3 regions of the Streptomyces enissocaesilis genome follow, and region 1 is predicted to be linked to each of the others. Evidence: predicted binding sites of a transcription regulator. Region 1 holds the regulator's gene; each other region holds the start of a gene.
What was found. The regulator HrcA, encoded in region 1, represses chaperone genes, less so after heat shock. The targets are predictions, from matches to a motif close to TTNGCACTCNGNNNNNCNGAGTGCNAA.
Positions count from the first base shown of each region.

Region 1 (2,265 bases):
GCCCAGCGCCGCCGCCGTCATCGGGATGGTGACCGTGCAGTGCAGGTCGTCGCCGCGCCGCTGGAACACCGCGTGCGGCAGCTCGTGGATCTCGACGTACAGGTCACCGGCGGGGCCGCCGCCGGGGCCGACCTCGCCCTCGCCCGCGAGCTGGATCCGGGTGCCGTTGTCGACACCGGCCGGGATCTTGACCGTCAGCGTCCGGCGCGAGCGCACGCGCCCGTCACCGGCGCACTCCGGGCACGGGGTCGGTACGACCGTGCCGAAGCCCTGGCACTGCGGGCAGGGGCGCGAGGTCATGACCTGGCCCAGGAAGGACCGGGTGACCTGCGAGACCTCACCGCGGCCGCGGCACATGTCACAGGTCTGGGCGGAGGTGCCGGGTGCGGCGCCCTCGCCCGAGCACGTCGTGCACACGACGGCCGTGTCGACCTGGATGTCCTTGGTCGTGCCGAAGGCCGCCTCGTTGAGGTCGATCTCCAGCCGGATCATCGCGTCCTGGCCGCGCCGCGTGCGCGACCTCGGGCCGCGCTGCGACGCCGTGCCGAAGAACGCGTCCATGATGTCCGAGAAGTTCCCGAAGCCGCCCTGGCCGAAGCCGCCGGCTCCGCCGCCCGCCTGCGAGAGGGGGTCGCCGCCGAGGTCGTAGACCTGCTTCTTCTGCGGGTCCGACAACACCTCGTACGCGGCGTTGATCTCCTTGAAGCGCTCCTGCGTCTTGGGATCGGGATTCACGTCCGGGTGGAGCTCGCGCGCCAGCCGCCGGAATGCCTTCTTGATCTCGTCCTGGGACGCGTCGCGGCGTACGCCGAGTACGGCGTAGTAGTCGGTGGCCACTTACGACTCCGCCAGGATCTGTCCGACGTAACGTGCCACTGCGCGTACCGCTCCCATCGTTCCGGGGTAGTCCATGCGGGTCGGTCCGACCACGCCGAGTTTGGCGACTGCTTCGTCGCCCGAACCGTAGCCGACCGCGACGACGGACGTGGAGCTGAGCCCCTCATGGGCGTTCTCGTGCCCGATTCGTACGGTCATGCCCGAGTCCGTTGCCTCACCCAGCAGCTTGAGGAGCACGACCTGCTCCTCAAGCGCCTCCAGCACCGGCCGGATGGTGAGGGGGAAATCATGTCCGAAGCGGGTCAGATTGGCGGTGCCGCCGATCATCAGCCGCTCCTCGGTCTCCTCGACCAGGGTCTCCAGGAGAGTGGACAGGACCGTCGAAACGGTTCCCCGGTCCTCCTTGTCGAAGGATTCGGGAAGGTCCTGCACCAGCTGCGGTACGTCCGCGAAGCGGCGTCCCACGACCCGGCTGTTGAGCCGGGCCCGCAGGTCCGCCAGGGACGTCTCGCCGAACGGCGCGGGGCAGTCGATCATGCGCTGCTCGACCCGTCCGGTGTCCGTGATGAGCACGAGCATCAGACGGGCCGGGGCCAGCGAGAGGAGTTCCACGTGCCGCACCGTCGAGCGGGTCAGCGACGGGTACTGCACGACGGCGACCTGCCGGGTCAGCTGCGCGAGCAGCCGGACCGTACGGGCCACCACGTCGTCGAGGTCGACCGCTCCGTCCATGAAGTTCTGGATGGCGCGGCGCTCGGGCGACGACAGGGGCTTGACACCCGCGAGCTTGTCGACGAACAGCCGGTAGCCCTTGTCCGTCGGGATGCGCCCGGCGCTCGTGTGCGGCTGGGCGATGAAGCCCTCGTCCTCCAGGACGGCCATGTCGTTGCGGACCGTGGCCGGGGAGACGCCGAGCTTGTGCCGCTCGGTGAGCGCCTTGGAGCCGACGGGCTCCTCGGTGCCCACGTAGTCCTGGACGATGGCGCGCAGCACCTCGAGTCTGCGTTCGCTGAGCATCGCGCACACCTCCAGCTGTCGGTCGTTGGCGTCTGTCTGGCACTCACTGCGGGGGAGTGCCAGCAATCCCCGGGCCAGTGTACGGCGGCGAGGTGCACACCTAGCAAGGGCGGCCGGTCACCTTACCCCGCGACGGCCCTGTTCAGCGGGCGGGGACCCCCGGGATGGGACTAGCGTCACGGTATGGACGTCAGTTGGGAAGAGGCAGGCTGGGAACGGCTCGCACCGGGGGTGGGACGGCGGCGCATGCCGGTCTGGGACGCGACGGTGGGCCTGGTGACCGGGGACGGCGAGGGCGGCGGCTCCGCGCTGCTGGTCGACACGGGGTCGACGCTGCGCGAGGGCGCGGAGCTCCGTGCCCAGGCGCAGCGGCTTCTGGGCCCCGGCCGGAGAGTGACGCACATCGCTCTC
Region 1 is NZ_BAAAUD010000047.1:84,680-86,944, forward strand. Features, by position in the region: gene dnaJ (molecular chaperone DnaJ) at 1-837, opposite strand, end outside; gene hrcA (heat-inducible transcriptional repressor HrcA) at 838-1,854, opposite strand; gene ABD374_RS22835 (MBL fold metallo-hydrolase) at 2,038-2,265, shown strand, end outside.

Region 2 (2,265 bases), on a different contig from region 1:
CCACCCTCGAGACCACCGTTGACGGCGATCTGCTTGAGCGGGGCCTCCAGCGCGAGACGCACGGCGTTGGCACCGGTGGCCTCGTCGCCCGTGAGCTCGAGCTTCTCGAAGACGGCCGTGGCCTGGAGCAGAGCCACGCCACCACCGGCGACGATGCCCTCCTCGACGGCGGCCTTGGCGTTGCGCACCGCGTCCTCGATGCGGTGCTTGCGCTCCTTGAGCTCGACCTCGGTGGCGGCACCGGCCTTGATGACGGCCACGCCGCCGGCCAGCTTCGCCAGGCGCTCCTGGAGCTTCTCGCGGTCGTAGTCCGAGTCGGAGTTCTCGATCTCGGCACGGATCTGGTTGACGCGGCCCTGGACCTGGTCGCTCTCACCGGCGCCGTCGACGATCGTCGTCTCGTCCTTGGTGATGACGACCTTGCGGGCGCGGCCGAGCAGGTCGAGACCGGCGTTCTCCAGCTTGAGGCCGACCTCCTCGGAGATGACGGTGCCACCGGTGAGGATGGCGATGTCGCCGAGCATGGCCTTGCGGCGGTCACCGAAGCCCGGAGCCTTGACGGCGACGGACTTGAAGGTGCCACGGATCTTGTTGACGACGAGCGTGGACAGCGCCTCGCCCTCGACGTCCTCCGCGATGATCAGCAGCGGCTTGCCCGACTGCATGACCTTCTCCAGCAGCGGAAGGAGGTCCTTCACGTTGGAGATCTTGGAGTTGACGATCAGGATGTACGGGTCGTCGAGCGACGACTCCATGCGCTCCATGTCGGTGGCGAAGTACGCCGAGATGTAGCCCTTGTCGAAGCGCATGCCCTCGGTGAGCTCAAGCTCCAGACCGAAGGTCTGCGACTCCTCGACGGTGATGACGCCTTCCTTGCCGACCTTGTCCATCGCCTCGGCGATGAGCTCGCCGATCTGGGTGTCGGCGGCGGAGATGGAGGCCGTCGAAGCGATCTGCTCCTTGGTCTCCACGTCCTTGGCCTGCTCGAGGAGAGCGGCGGAGACGGCCTCGACGGCCTTCTCGATGCCGCGCTTGAGGGCCATCGGGTTGGCGCCGGCGGCGACGTTGCGCAGGCCCTCGCGGACCAGAGCCTGGGCGAGGACAGTCGCGGTCGTCGTGCCGTCACCGGCTACGTCGTCGGTCTTCTTCGCGACTTCCTTGACCAGCTCGGCGCCGATCTTCTCGTACGGGTCCTCGAGCTCGATCTCCTTGGCGATGGAAACACCATCGTTGGTGATCGTGGGGGCGCCCCACTTCTTCTCGAGGACGACGTTGCGGCCCTTGGGGCCGAGGGTGACCTTGACGGCGTCGGCGAGCTGGTTCATCCCGCGCTCGAGACCGCGCCGTGCCTCCTCGTCGAACGCGATGATCTTGGCCATGTGAAGTGGTCCTCCCGGACTGGGGTGGATTCTCCGGACCGAGTGGCGCCCGCGACGGACGGCCAGCCTGCCTGGTGGTTTTCCTTGTCCCACCCGGCCTGCGGGCCTCACCGGCCCGGTCCTTCTGTCACTCTCACTGGGAGAGTGCTAACAGTGCTAACGCCAATGATTAGCACTCGACCCCCTCGAGTGCAAGCGTCCCCCTCGGATGTGGACAGACGTCCCGGGGGCGCGGGGCACGCAGGAAGGGCCCGTACCCGGCGTGGGTACGGGCCCTTCCTGTGCGAGTGCGTCGGTGGCCGATCGCGCCGGGATCAGACGGCGAGCTTGACCATGTCCGCCTGCGGACCCTTCTGGCCCTGCGAGATCTCGAATTCGACTCGCTGACCCTCTTCAAGGGTGCGGTACCCGTCCATCTGGATCGCGCTGTAGTGGACGAAAACATCCGCACCACCGTCGACCGCGATGAAGCCGTACCCCTTCTCCGCGTTGAACCACTTGACGGTGCCCTGAGCCATGCCCAACTCCCCTATTACTGGCCCTTGCACGGGACCGCACTTCGCGGACCCGGGTCAGATCTCCACCCTCCGACAGGAGAGGGCGTGCGCCGGAACGCGTCGACCGCGGCTGAATGTATCTGCCCAACTGCCCTCTGCAACAGGTCAGTCGGACGAGAAATCTGGGCGCGGCCGAACAGTCGAATATGAGGAAGTCCCTGGTTTTCAGGGCAAGTCGGGCCGGACAAGGCGCGCATTGGCGGCAATCGGCTCGAACACTTTGGCTGCTTCTTGTCGCACGGGGACGCATTCTCATATGCGCCCGGCAAAGGCAGCGGAGGGGGCTTCCCCGACTCTACCCCGCTCAACCATGCAGAATTGCCCCCTCC
Region 2 is NZ_BAAAUD010000097.1:4,551-6,815, reverse strand. Features, by position in the region: gene groL (chaperonin GroEL) at 1-1,379, opposite strand, end outside; gene ABD374_RS31990 (cold-shock protein) at 1,694-1,897, opposite strand.
Region 2: a site for HrcA is predicted at 1,504-1,530, ahead of groL (chaperonin GroEL). Genes of this name have one in related genera too.

Region 3 (2,265 bases), on a different contig from region 1:
GTGCCACGGATCTTGTTGACCACCAGGGTCGACAGGGCCTCGCCCTCGACGTCCTCGGCGATGATCAGCAGCGGCTTGGAGGCGCCGGCCTGGATGACCTTCTCCAGCAGCGGCAGCAGGTCCTGGATCGAGCCGATCTTGCCCTGGTGGATCAGGATGTACGGGTCGTCGAGGACGGCCTCCATACGCTCCTGGTCGGTCACCATGTACGGCGAGAGGTAGCCCTTGTCGAAGGCCATGCCCTCGGTGAAGTCGAGCTCCAGGCCGAAGGTGTTGGACTCCTCGACGGTGATGACACCGTCCTTGCCGACCTTGTCCATCGCCTCGGCGATGAGCTCGCCGACCTGCGAGTCCTGGGCGGAGAGCCCGGCCACGGCGGCGATGTCGGACTTGTCGTCGATCGGACGGGCGTTCGCGAGGAGGTCCTCGGAGATCGCCTTGACCGCGGCGTCGATGCCCTTCTTCAGGGCGGCCGGGGAAGCACCGGCGGCGACGTTGCGCAGGCCCTCGCGGACCAGCGCCTGGGCCAGCACGGTGGCGGTGGTGGTGCCGTCACCCGCGATGTCGTTGGTCTTGGTCGCCACCTCCTTCACGAGCTGGGCGCCCAGGTTCTCGTACGGGTCGTCGAGCTCGACCTCGCGCGCGATCGTGACACCGTCGTTGGTGATGGTGGGGGCGCCGAACTTCTTGTCGATGACGACGTTGCGGCCCTTGGGGCCGATCGTCACCTTGACCGTGTCGGCAAGCTTGTTGACGCCGCGCTCGAGGGCGCGACGGGCGTCCTCGTCGAACTTCAGAATCTTCGCCATGGAGCTTCTCTGTCCTCTCAAACGAAATGCGCCCCGGGCCGCCCGGCAATCGCAGGGGGCCAGGGGCGCAGATCAAAAGCAATCTTGGGGCGAGTTACTTCTCGATGATCGCGAGCACGTCGCGAGCCGAGAGGACGAGGTACTCCTCGCCGCTGTACTTCACCTCGGTGCCGCCGTACTTGCTGTACAGCACGACATCGCCGACGGATACGTCGAGCGGCAGGCGCTCGCCGTTCTCGAAGCGGCCCGGGCCCACGGCCAGGACGACGCCCTCCTGGGGCTTCTCCTTGGCGGTGTCCGGAATGACCAGGCCAGAGGCGGTGGTCTGCTCGGCGTCGAGCGGCTGGACCACAATGCGGTCCTCGAGCGGCTTGATGGCAACCTTGGAGCTGGTGGTCGTCACGGTCCGGTCTCCCCCTTCGGAGATCTCACGGGGTTAACTGATGTGGGGTGGCGACCAGGTGGATCCGTCGTCGCGGGTGCCGGACCTGCCCGTCGCTACTATTGGCACTCGCCGGTGGAGAGTGCCAACGCCGAGACTATGACGCGGTTAGCACTCGGTCAAGCGGAGTGCCAATTCAGCGCCGCCGCGCGCGTCCCGGAGGCGATGTCCGGCCCCGGCCTCCGGCCGCGTCGGAGGCGGTTCTCAGAGGTACTCCTCCAGACGCGCCACCGCGAACCCCTGCTCCTGGACGCGGCGCAGCACCCGCACCGTCGCCTCCGCCAGCTCCCCGGGCCTGCGGGAGTGCGCGAACACGATGTCGCCCGGCCGCAGCCGGTCGCCCCGCGCGTACCGCAGGGCGCCGCCTTGCGCCGAAGCCCACCACAGCACCACCGCGTCGGCCCCGCAGTCGCCCGCCGCCCGCAGCGTCTGGTTGTCGTACGCCCCGTACGGCGGCCTGAAGAGCCGCGGCCTGGTGCCGAAGCGGGCCTCCAGGCGGTCCCGCTGACCGCAGATCTGGGCGCGCTGTCCGGCGTACGGCAGACCGGGCAGGTAGACGTGACCGACCCCGTGGTTCTGCACCGTGGTGGAGCCGCCGCCCGCCCGTCCCGGCCGGACGAAGCGGCGGTGCCCGGGCGCGGCCGTGCCGTCCGTCAGGAACACGCTGACCGGCAGGTCCAGTTCGTCGACCAGCCGCACGAACGCGGAGTCCTGTGCGGCGCCGTCGCCGAAGGTGAGGAAGACGACCTTGTCGCGGGTCGGTACGCGGTCCACGACGAAGGGCCGGTCCGGTTTGCGGACCGGGGGCGCCGGCGCCGGACGGAGCGGCTCCCGCAGCCCCCACCGCGCGTACGGCGCCCCGGACCGCGGCGCCGGACCGCCGTGCTCCGGGCCGCCGTGCGGCTGCCCGCCGTGCGCCCGGAGCGCCTCGGACCCCGCGGCCCCCGCCTCCCGGCCCTCCGGCGCGGCGCCGCGCACCGCCTTCCCGCCGAGCCGCTCGGCCGGTTCCACGGA
Region 3 is NZ_BAAAUD010000029.1:53,475-55,739, reverse strand. Features, by position in the region: gene groL (chaperonin GroEL) at 1-809, opposite strand, end outside; gene groES (co-chaperone GroES) at 904-1,212, opposite strand; gene ABD374_RS13485 (polysaccharide deacetylase family protein) at 1,456-2,265, opposite strand, start outside.
Region 3: a site for HrcA is predicted at 1,360-1,386, ahead of groES (co-chaperone GroES). Genes of this name have one in related genera too.